Regions from separate parts of the Larsenimonas rhizosphaerae genome, predicted to be linked through region 2. Evidence: predicted binding sites of a transcription regulator. Region 2 holds the regulator's gene; each other region holds the start of a gene.
The links. The regulator sigma-54, encoded in region 2, starts transcription at its own class of promoters, with help from an activator protein. The targets are predictions, from matches to a motif close to TGGCACNNNNNTTGCTNT.

Region 1 (3,282 bases), on a different contig from region 2:
AGATGCCGTGGCTCCAGCTGGCCATCGCACAAGGTAGGACTGGTGGACAGGTTAAGGGTCGGCTGGGCGATGAAGTTTCGCGGCGCAGCCTTGATCGCTTCGGCAAATTCAGCCCGCTCCTGCTCGGTAGAGCGCGGACCGATCAAAATGCCATACCCACCGGATTCATTGGCAGGCTTGACCACCAGAGAATCAAGATTGGCCAGCACATGCTCGCGCTCCTTGTCATCCATGCACAGGAACGTGGGAACGTTATCAATCAGTGGGGCTTCACCGAGGTAGTACTTGATGATCTCCGGCACGAACGCATAAATGACCTTGTCATCAGCCACACCGGAGCCCGGCGCATTGGCAATGGCCACCCGACCGGCACGCCAGGCGCCCATCAGGCCGCGAACGCCCAGCACGGAATCCGGACGAAACACGTCCGGGTCAATGAACACGTCATCGACCCGACGATAAATGACATCCACCCGCCGATTGCCACGCAGGGTCTTCAGGTACACCGTGTCATTTTCAACCAGAAGGTCCGTGTTTTCGGCCAGATAACAGCCCATCTGCTGTGCCAGATAGCTGTGCTCGAAATAGGCCGAGTTATAGATACCCGGTGTCAGGATCACGATCACCGGCGTATCGTCCGGGCGGGGCGAAAGCGAGGCCAGCATGCTCCAGAGCTGGCGGGGATAATCATCCACCGGCGAGATGGTCGAACGGGCAAAAAGCTCCGGAAAGACGCGCTTCATGACCGTGCGGTTTTCCAGCATGAACGAGACCCCGGAAGGCACCCTCAGATTATCTTCCAGCACCAGAAACTGACCGGTCTCATCACGCACCAGATCCGTGCCGCAGATATGGGCCCACACGCCATGAGGCGGCGTAATACCCTGGCAGGGGGCGAGGAAGTTCCTTGATTCGTGAACCAGACTGGCGGGCACCACACCGGCCTTGAGGATACGCTGATCGTTGTACAGGTCATTGATGAACAGGTTCAGCGCTTCGAGACGCTGCTTGAGTCCATCGCTGGTACGTTTCCATAACCCGGAAGGGATGGTCCGAGGTACGACATCCAGCGGCCAGGACCTGTCGATGTTCTGACTGTCGGAGTAGACCGTAAAGGACACCCCCATCGCACGAATGGTGTCATCCAGTAACTGCTGCCGTTCGACCAGTGCCGACCCACCCTGCTCGGCGATGAACCGGGCAATCGGCAACGCATGCGGCCGAGGCGTTCCCCGTGTTTCCACCAGTTCATCAAAAAAACCGGCATAGGGTTCATACTGCTCCAATGCAAGTACATCAGACATACTGCGTACCCCCTGTAATGGCTCTCGTGCCACATTTTTGTTTTGTTCTGGACAAGAGCAGGCAGTGCCTCGAAGACCCGCGACCGGCAGGGCCTGTCAACCCGAAATACCGCGACGCTGAATCATTGCCTCCGACGGCCCGAAAATGCAGGCCGCCCTATTGATATATGCCATTTACAGCCACAGCGCCACGCCAATATCCCCCTGGAGCATGCTGAGTCCCAACCGCCGCCTCAGACGAAAACAGTAGAAAACACTTGTTTTTTAATGGCCGGTCCACTCGCCGCAGTAGACAATCCATCATTCCTGACGCTATGGTCAACTTTGCTCTCAGCGACCTTCAGATGCTCAAAAAGGTCCGAACTGTCCTTATTACAACAAACAATACTGTCAGGATATTTCATGAAAAATTCTGTCCGGCTCATGGTTGCCACCCTGACCATGACGTCTGCCCTTGCCACTACCCCGGCACTGGCCCGCACCTTGAACATCGGCGCAATCGGCGAACTGGCCTCCTTTGATACCTCTCAGGTCTCCGGTGGCACATGGGAATCGGACATCCTGATGGATGTCTACGAAGGGCTGGTCAAGGAAAACCCGAGCGGTAAACTGCTGCCGGGCATGGCCACCTCCTGGGAAACCAGTGACGATGGTCTGACCTGGACATTTCACATGAGAGACGGCGCGAATTGGTCCGACGGTACGCCGGTAACCGCCGACGACTTTGTCTTTGGCTGGCGCCACCTGCTCAACCCGGCCAACGCCTCCAAGTACGCCTATAACCTGTACCCGATCAAGAATGCCGAAGCCGTCAGCACCGGCAAGCAGCCGCTGGACGCTCTGGGCGTTGCCTCCCGCGATAACGGCAAGACGCTTGAGGTCACGCTTAACCAGCCAACCCCCTATTTCCTGCAGTTGATGGCTCACTACACCGCGTTTCCGCAGCCGAAGCATCTGGTGGAAAAGTACGGCAAGGACTGGACCGGGATGGAGCACATTGCCACCAACGGCGCCTTTCATCCGGTTCAGTGGGTCTCCCAGTCTCGCATCACGACCGAAAAGAACCCGGCCTATTACGATGTCAGCCAGGTGGCGCTTGATGGCGTCAATTACTTCACATCCGAAGACCGGAATGCCGGGATCTCCCGCTTTCGTTCAGGCCAGTTTGATGTCCTGCGGGAATACCCCTCCAACCGCTATCAGTGGCTGAAGGAAAACCTTCCCGATGCCACCCACATGAGCCCCATGCTGGGCAATTATTATTACGTCTTCAATCAGCGCAAGGGCGAGCCGACGGCAGACCCCAGAGTGCGTGAAGCCCTCAACCTGGCCATTCGCCGCGATGTGCTGGCCAAACAGATCATGGGCGGCACCTTCCTGCCGGCCTACGCCTTTGTACCACCGGGGGTGAACAACTACACCCGCCAGCCGCTAGCCTTCAAGGGCGAGCCCATGGCCGAGCGCATGAAACGTGCCAGGGCCCTGATGAAGGACGCCGGGTACGGGCCGGACCACCCGCTGACGCTGAACCTGCGCTACAACTCAAGCGATGAACACAAGAAAATCGCGATTGCCGTGGCGGCGATGTGGAAGCCGCTGGGCGTTAAAACCCAGCTGCAACAGGCTGAAGCCACCGTGCACTACCAGGCCATTGCCGAAGGTGATTTTAACGTCGCCCGTGCCGCCTGGATTGCCGATTACGATGACGCCGAAAACTTCCTGAGTCTGCTGTCCACCGGGGCAGGCAACAACTATGGCGCCTACTCAAGCCCCGCCTTCGATGCGGACATGAAAAAAGCCGCCAACACCGCCGACCCGGCCGCTCGTGAAAAACTGCTCGAACACGCCGAAGCCATTGCCATGCAGGATAACGCCGTGGCACCGCTACTGTTTTACGTGACCCGTAACCTGGTCAATCCCGACCTTGAGGGCTGGGAAGACAACGTGAAGGATAACCACCCTTCACGCTGGGTAAGCT
Region 2 (3,282 bases):
TCGTGCACTGACTGACTGGTCGTGTCGATAATCAGGTCGGCGGCGTTGCGAATGGCAGCAAGATAGGTCTGTTCGGATTCGATGGCCTCGGCCAGTGTCATCTGGCTGCCGCGGGTCAGCGGGTGTCGACGGCGGGTGGCAGCATAGCGCTCCAGCAGGGCCTTTGTGTCCGTGGTCAGGTAAACCACCTGGCTGTCTACTCGTTTGGACAGATCCGCCAGAAGCGCGGGGAAGCGCTCCAGCGCTTCCGGAAGGTTGCGTGCATCAATGCTGACGGCAATGCGTCGCTGTCCAACGCTGCCTGCATCCAGCTCATCGATCAACGGTGCCAGCAGGGTGGCCGGCAGGTTGTCGATGGCATAAAAGCCCAGGTCCTCGAGCGCTTGCAGGGCAATGGACTTTCCTGAGCCGGAACGTCCACTGATAATGACCAGCTGCATGATGAGTACCCTATTGGTGTTGTTGCTGTATGAGATCGGTCAGGGTGTCATGGAGTTCGCGTTGACTGGTTGCATGGCGAAGACGACTGCGGTTTTCGCTGTCGTTGAGCAGCTCGGCAATCTGGCCCAGAAGCGTCAGGTGCGTATCCTCGGCTTCTTCAGGCACGAGCAGCACAAACACCAGGTCCACGGGCTCGTTGTCGATGGCATCAAAGTCGATGGGGTCTGCCAGCCGGATAAAACTGGCCAGTGGCGACTTGCAGTGCGGGTTGCGGGCATGGGGTATGGCTACCCCGTTGCCCACACCGGTACTGCCCAGCCGCTCGCGACCGATCAGGCGTGAAAAGACCTCCTGATCATCCAGACTGGGAATATTCTGAGCGATAAAGGTGCTGAAAAATTCCAGCACCCTTTTTTTGCTTCCGCCCTGAACATCAAACAGCGTGCGTTCGGGCGGAAGGAGTTGATCAAGCTTCATAGTACCAGGATCTCAACGAGCGCCCTGGGCGCGTGCCTGTGCCTTTTCCTTGTGCTTGACCAGCTGGCGGTCCAGCTTGTCGGCCAGCGCATCAATGGCGGCATACATGTCTTCGTGGGAAGCGTCGCCGTGCAGGTCGGCGCCGCTGGCGTGCAGGGTGCAGGCAGCAAGCTTGCGTTCCTTTTCGACGGAAAGGGTCACCTGGACATTGGTGATGTTGTCGTAATGGCGTTCCAGTCGAGAAAGTTTCTGGTTGATGTATTCTCTGAGTGCGTCTGTCAGTTCGACGTGATGACCAGTGATATTGACCTGCATGGCGTACTCCTTTTCCCACGGATGAATACTGGATTGTAACCTTTTTTACTGTCAGGCAAAGCCTTGTCTTTCCGGCGTCATTCAGGCCATTTTCCGACGTTCGCTGGAAGATGGTATACCCAGCGCTTCACGGTACTTGGCGACAGTGCGACGTGCCACCTTGATGCCCTGGTCATCGAGCAATTCAACCAGCCGGGCATCGGACAGGGGGCGCCTTGTGGGCTCTTCACTGACGTATTTGCGAATCCTGGCGCGAATGGCGGCGCCGGAGTGGGCGTCTCCTTCCCCACTTCCCCCTACCTGACTTGAAAAGAATAGCTTGAGTTCGACCACTCCGCGGGGAGTATGGATGAATTTTTGTGTCGTCACCCGCGAGATGGTGGATTCGTGCATGTCGACAGCGCCTGCAATGTCGGACAGGGTCAGCGGTTTCAGGCCTTCTTCCCCCATGTCGATATACCGATGCTGGCGGGCCATGATCTCGCGACCCACTCGAAGAAGGGTGTCATTGCGACTGGCGATGCTCTTGATGAACCAGCGCGCTTCCTGGAGGTGCTGCTTGAAAAAGGTATTGTCATCACTTTTATCGGCACGGCGTACCAGGCTGCTGTAGTCCGGATTCAGCCGAAGACGCGGTAGCGCATCTTCATTGAGCTCGACCTGCCAGCCATGGCGTGTGCTGTGGCGCAGAGTCAGATCAGGAATAACGTACTGGTGGCTGGTACTGTCGAACTGACGGCCGGGATGTGGATCCAGTGCCTTGATCAGGCATGTGATTCGTTCAAGACTCTCATCATCGATGCCCAGCCGGCGTTTCAGAAGCCTTGTATCACCGTTGCCCAGGGCTTCAAGGAACTGGCGAATCAACCGGCGTGCCTGAGCCAGCAGGGGAGTGTCCTGAGGAAGTTGATCAAGCTGAAGCAACAGGCACTCGCGCAGGTCTCTGGCAAACAGACCGGCCGGTTCACACTGTTGGAGCATGATGGCAGTACGTTCCACGTCGGCAACGCTCAGGGACTCGAACCCCTGGGCGCGCAGGCCCTCCGTGATGTCCTCGAGAGGCTGGGCAATCAGGCCATTGGGGTCCAGTGCATCAATCAATCGTTCGGCAATGGCGCGTTGCTGGTCATCCAGGTCCAGCATCATGACCTGCCATTCAACATGCTGCTGAAGGGTATCCTCCGAGGTGTTGCGCTCGATATCGGACTCGCCGGCAGGCGCGACGCTGCTGCTCAGACTGCCAAGGGAAGCATCCTGAAAACTGTCTTCCCAGCTGCTGTCCTGAGACAGTTCGTCGGGAATGCTTTCCTGCCAGTCATCATCATTGTCGGCTGGGCTGGCGCACTCATCGAACAGGTCTTCCTGCTCAAGCATGGGGTTGCTGTCCAGTGCCTGCTGTATTTCCTGACGCAAGTCCAGCGTCGAGAGTTGCAGCAGGTGAATGGCCTGCTGCAGTTGCGGCGTCATGGTGAGGTGAGCGCCGACCCTGAGCTGCAAGGATGGTTTCATCGTTATACGATCCCGGTCGTCACAAGTCCGTGATTACGCTATCGAGACCTGGCGGGACGTGCAAGTCAAAAAACACTATTTGAAGCAATTTTCATGCCAGGGTATGAGATCCTTGGCCTGACTGACATCACAATCTGAATTCATGCCCAAGGTAGACGTCGCGGACATGCTGGTTGGCCAGGATGGATGGCGTATCGCCTTCTGCGATGATCTGACCGCTGCCCACGATGTAGGCGTTGTCACAGATATCCAGCGTTTCGCGTACGTTATGATCGGTGATCAGCACCCCAATGCCGCGCGCCTTCAGCTGGCGAATGATGCTTTTGATGTCACCGACCGAGATCGGGTCCACGCCGGCAAAGGGTTCATCCAGCAGGATGAAATCCGGCTCGGTGGCCAGCGCGCGGGCAATTTCGACGCGTCGACGTTCTCCGCCCGATAGTGCCATGCCCTGGTTATCCCTGATGTGCGTGACATTGAATTCCTGCAGGAGTTCTTCAAGCCTTGCCCGCCGGCCTGCCTTGTCAAGATCGCGTCGGG
Region 3 (3,282 bases), on a different contig from region 2:
TGCATACCGATCTGGATCAGGATGATGTGCTGTTTTTCTACACCACCTGCGGCTGGATGATGTGGAACTGGCTGGTCAGTGGGCTGGCCACGGGAGCCACACTGGTGCTGTTTGACGGCATGCCGCTTAGCCCGGGGCCGGAAGTACTCTGGGATATCATTGAAATCGACCAGGTCAGCGTGTTCGGCACCAGTGCCCGTTATATCGCAGCCTGTGAAAAGGAAGGGCTGGCACCGGACAAGAGTCATGACCTGGTGCATCTGCGAGCCATCCTGTCGACGGGCTCGGCCCTGTCGCATGAATCCTTCGACTATGTGTATCGCGAAATCAGGCAGGATCTGATGCTGTCTTCCATTTCCGGCGGTACGGATATCGTGTCCTGTTTTGCCCTGGGATGCCCGATCCGCCCCGTTTATCGTGGTGAACTGCAGTGTCTGGGGCTTGGCATGGATGTGGCCGTTTTCAATGATGACGGCCAGCCGGTGAGCGGCGAGAAGGGCGAACTGGTATGCAGAAAGCCGTTTCCCTGCATGCCGGTCGGTTTCTGGAATGACCCCGATGGAGAGCGTTATCACGAGGCGTACTTCTCTGAATTCGACAATATCTGGGCTCATGGTGACTTTGCCGAGCTGACAGACAATGACGGTCTGGTGATTCATGGGCGCTCGGATGCCCTGCTCAAACCCGGCGGCGTGCGTATCGGTACGGCAGAAATCTATCGTCAGGTCGACCGGGTCGACAGTGTTCAGGAAGCGCTGTGTATCGGCCAGCAATGGGAGGGCGACATTCGTGTGGTGCTGTTTGTGACCATGAAATCCGGTCATGCGCTGAACGATGAGATTGCCGAGGAGATTCGCCAGACCATTCGTACCCATGCCACCCCTCGGCATGTGCCCGCCATTATCATCGAGGCACCTGAACTTCCTCGTACCCGTTCCGGCAAGCTGGTTGAGCTGGCGGTCAGCCATGTAGTACATGGCCGGCCGGTCAAGAATCGGGAGGCCCTGGCCAACCCGGAATCACTGGCCTTCTTCGATGGACTCGACGCGCTGGCTTCATGAACGATAGTGGTGCACCAGCGCGTTTGCGCTGGTGCACTTCCCCCTTTCCGGAACCTTTTTGAATTCACTGTTTGTCCTGATGCGTCTGCCATACCCGGCTGATTGGGCCCTTTTTTGTCGAATCTTCATGATTTTGCGAACAGGTGGCTGAAAGTGGAACGCCCCTTGCAATGATCATGGGAGATGGTGCAACTGATGTTCCATTTTTCAGCACAAGGGATTTATTCATGATCAACAAGAACAATCAGGTCCTTTCTTTTGCTGCATTGACAGGTATTGCCCTGCTGGGGGCTTCTGCCATGGTTCAGGCCGCCACGCTTGATGAGGTCAAGGATCGTGGCCAGGTGCGTTGTGGCGTCAGCGATGGTCTGGCCGGATTCTCGTCGCCGGATTCAAAGGGCAAATGGCAGGGGATTGATGTCGAGGTCTGCAAGGCAGTCGCGGCGGCGGTTCTGGATGACCAGAACAAGGTGGCGTTTGCTCCCCTGACAGCCAAGGAGCGTTTCACGGCCCTGCAGTCGGGCGAGGTGGATGTGCTGTCACGCAATACGACCTGGACGGCGTCGCGCGACAATAGCATGGGGCTCAACTTTGCCGGCGTGAACTTCTACGATGGCCAGGGGTTTCTGGTCAAGAAGTCCCTGGGGGTCAGCAGCGCCAGGGAGCTGGATGGTGCATCCATCTGCGTCAACTCCGGTACCACGACCGAGCTGAATCTGGCCGACTATTTCCGCGCACAGGACATGCAGTACAAGGCCGTGGCCTTTGATGAAATGTCCCAGACCGCGCAGGGGTTCGACAGTGGCCGCTGTGATGCCCTGACGTCCGATTCGTCGCAGCTGGCCGCCTTGCGTCTGCAGCTAAAGGAACCGGACAGTGCGGTAATCCTGCCCGAGCGTATTTCGAAGGAACCGCTGGGCCCGGTGGTTGCCCAGGGGGATGATCAATGGTTCGACGTGGTCAAATGGACCCTGTTCGCCATGCTTGATGCTGAAGAGCTGGGTGTTACCAGCAGTAATGTCGATGACATGCGTGACAACCCGCCCAATCCCAATGTGGCACGTCTTCTGGGCAAGGACGGTAACTACGGTGAGCAGATGGGGCTCTCCAACGCGTGGGCCTACAACATCATCAAGCAGGTCGGCAATTACGGCGAGGTCTATGACCGGACGGTCGGCAAGGACTCTCCGCTCGATATTCCGCGCGGTATCAACGCCCTCTGGAACAATGGTGGCATTCAGTACGCGCCGCCGATTCGTTAATCCCCTGCTGGGGCGCCGCCCGTAAAGGGCGGCGCGTTCATGCCTTTTCCGATTAACGACCTCTCACCGGAGAGCCTGCATGCTGCGTCCTTTCGATTCTCTCCCCCGGCGCGGGCGAGGGCCCCTGTGGCGTGATCCGGCGGCCCGCGCGCTGGTATTTCAGGTGCTTTTGCTGATCGGGCTGGCCTCGGTCATCGGGTTGCTGGTTCACAACACGTTGCAGAATCTTGATGCCCGAGGCATCAATACTGGGTTTGATTTTCTGGATAACCGTGCCGGGTTTTCCATTTCCCAGACCCTGATTTCCTATGATGGCAACAGCACCTATGGGCGTACGTTTGTCATTGGGTTGCTCAATACCCTTCTGGTCTCGGCACTCGGTATTGTCGCGGCGACCATCATCGGGTTCACCGTGGGCATTGCCCGCCTTTCTCCCAATTATCTGCTGGCGAAGCTTGCCACGGTCTATGTCGAGCTGTTTCGCAATATTCCGTTGCTGCTGCAGATTCTGTTCTGGTATATCGCCGTTATTCGAAGCATGCCATCACCCCGTCAGAGCCTGTCTCTGGGGGATATGGTGTTTCTGAATGGTCGAGGCCTGTTCGTCCCCGCGCCAGAGCCCCAGACCGGATTCTGGTTCAGCGTGGCAGCACTGCTGGCAGGTAGCGTGGCGGCCATGCTGATGGCGCGCTATAACCGGCAGCGACAGTCGCGCACCGGCCGACGGCTGCCGATGGGATGGATCATTCCGGCTTTGGTGCTCGGACTGCCTGTGATGGTCTTCCTCGTGTCGGGTAGCCCGCTGCAGTGGGATGTTCCGGCACTCAAGGGATTCAATTTCAGTGGTGGCCTGACGGTACTGCCGGAATTGCTGGCGCTGTGGATTGCGCTGTCGATCTATACCGCCGCCTTTATTGCCGAAATCGTGCGTTCCGGCATTCAGTCGGTCCCGAAGGGGC

Region 1: OQ287_RS12235 (circularly permuted type 2 ATP-grasp protein) is a predicted target of sigma-54. The motif match lies at 1,511-1,528, and genes of this name have one in related genera.
Region 3: OQ287_RS07865 (amino acid ABC transporter substrate-binding protein) is a predicted target of sigma-54. The motif match lies at 1,216-1,233, and genes of this name have one in related genera.

What each region holds. Positions count from the first base shown of each region.
Region 1 covers NZ_JAPIVE010000003.1:459,628-462,909, forward strand. The annotation lists gene OQ287_RS12235 (circularly permuted type 2 ATP-grasp protein) at 1-1,304, opposite strand, end outside; gene OQ287_RS12240 (peptide ABC transporter substrate-binding protein) at 1,707-3,282, shown strand, end outside.
Region 2 covers NZ_JAPIVE010000001.1:1,287,498-1,290,779, reverse strand. The annotation lists gene rapZ (RNase adapter RapZ) at 1-440, opposite strand, end outside; gene ptsN (PTS IIA-like nitrogen regulatory protein PtsN) at 451-918, opposite strand; gene hpf (ribosome hibernation-promoting factor, HPF/YfiA family) at 931-1,233, opposite strand; gene OQ287_RS06005 (RNA polymerase factor sigma-54) at 1,315-2,748, opposite strand; gene lptB (LPS export ABC transporter ATP-binding protein) at 2,870-3,282, opposite strand, start outside.
Region 3 covers NZ_JAPIVE010000002.1:288,898-292,179, forward strand. The annotation lists gene OQ287_RS07860 (acetoacetate--CoA ligase) at 1-1,061, shown strand, start outside; gene OQ287_RS07865 (amino acid ABC transporter substrate-binding protein) at 1,289-2,323, shown strand; gene OQ287_RS07870 (amino acid ABC transporter permease) at 2,403-3,282, shown strand, end outside.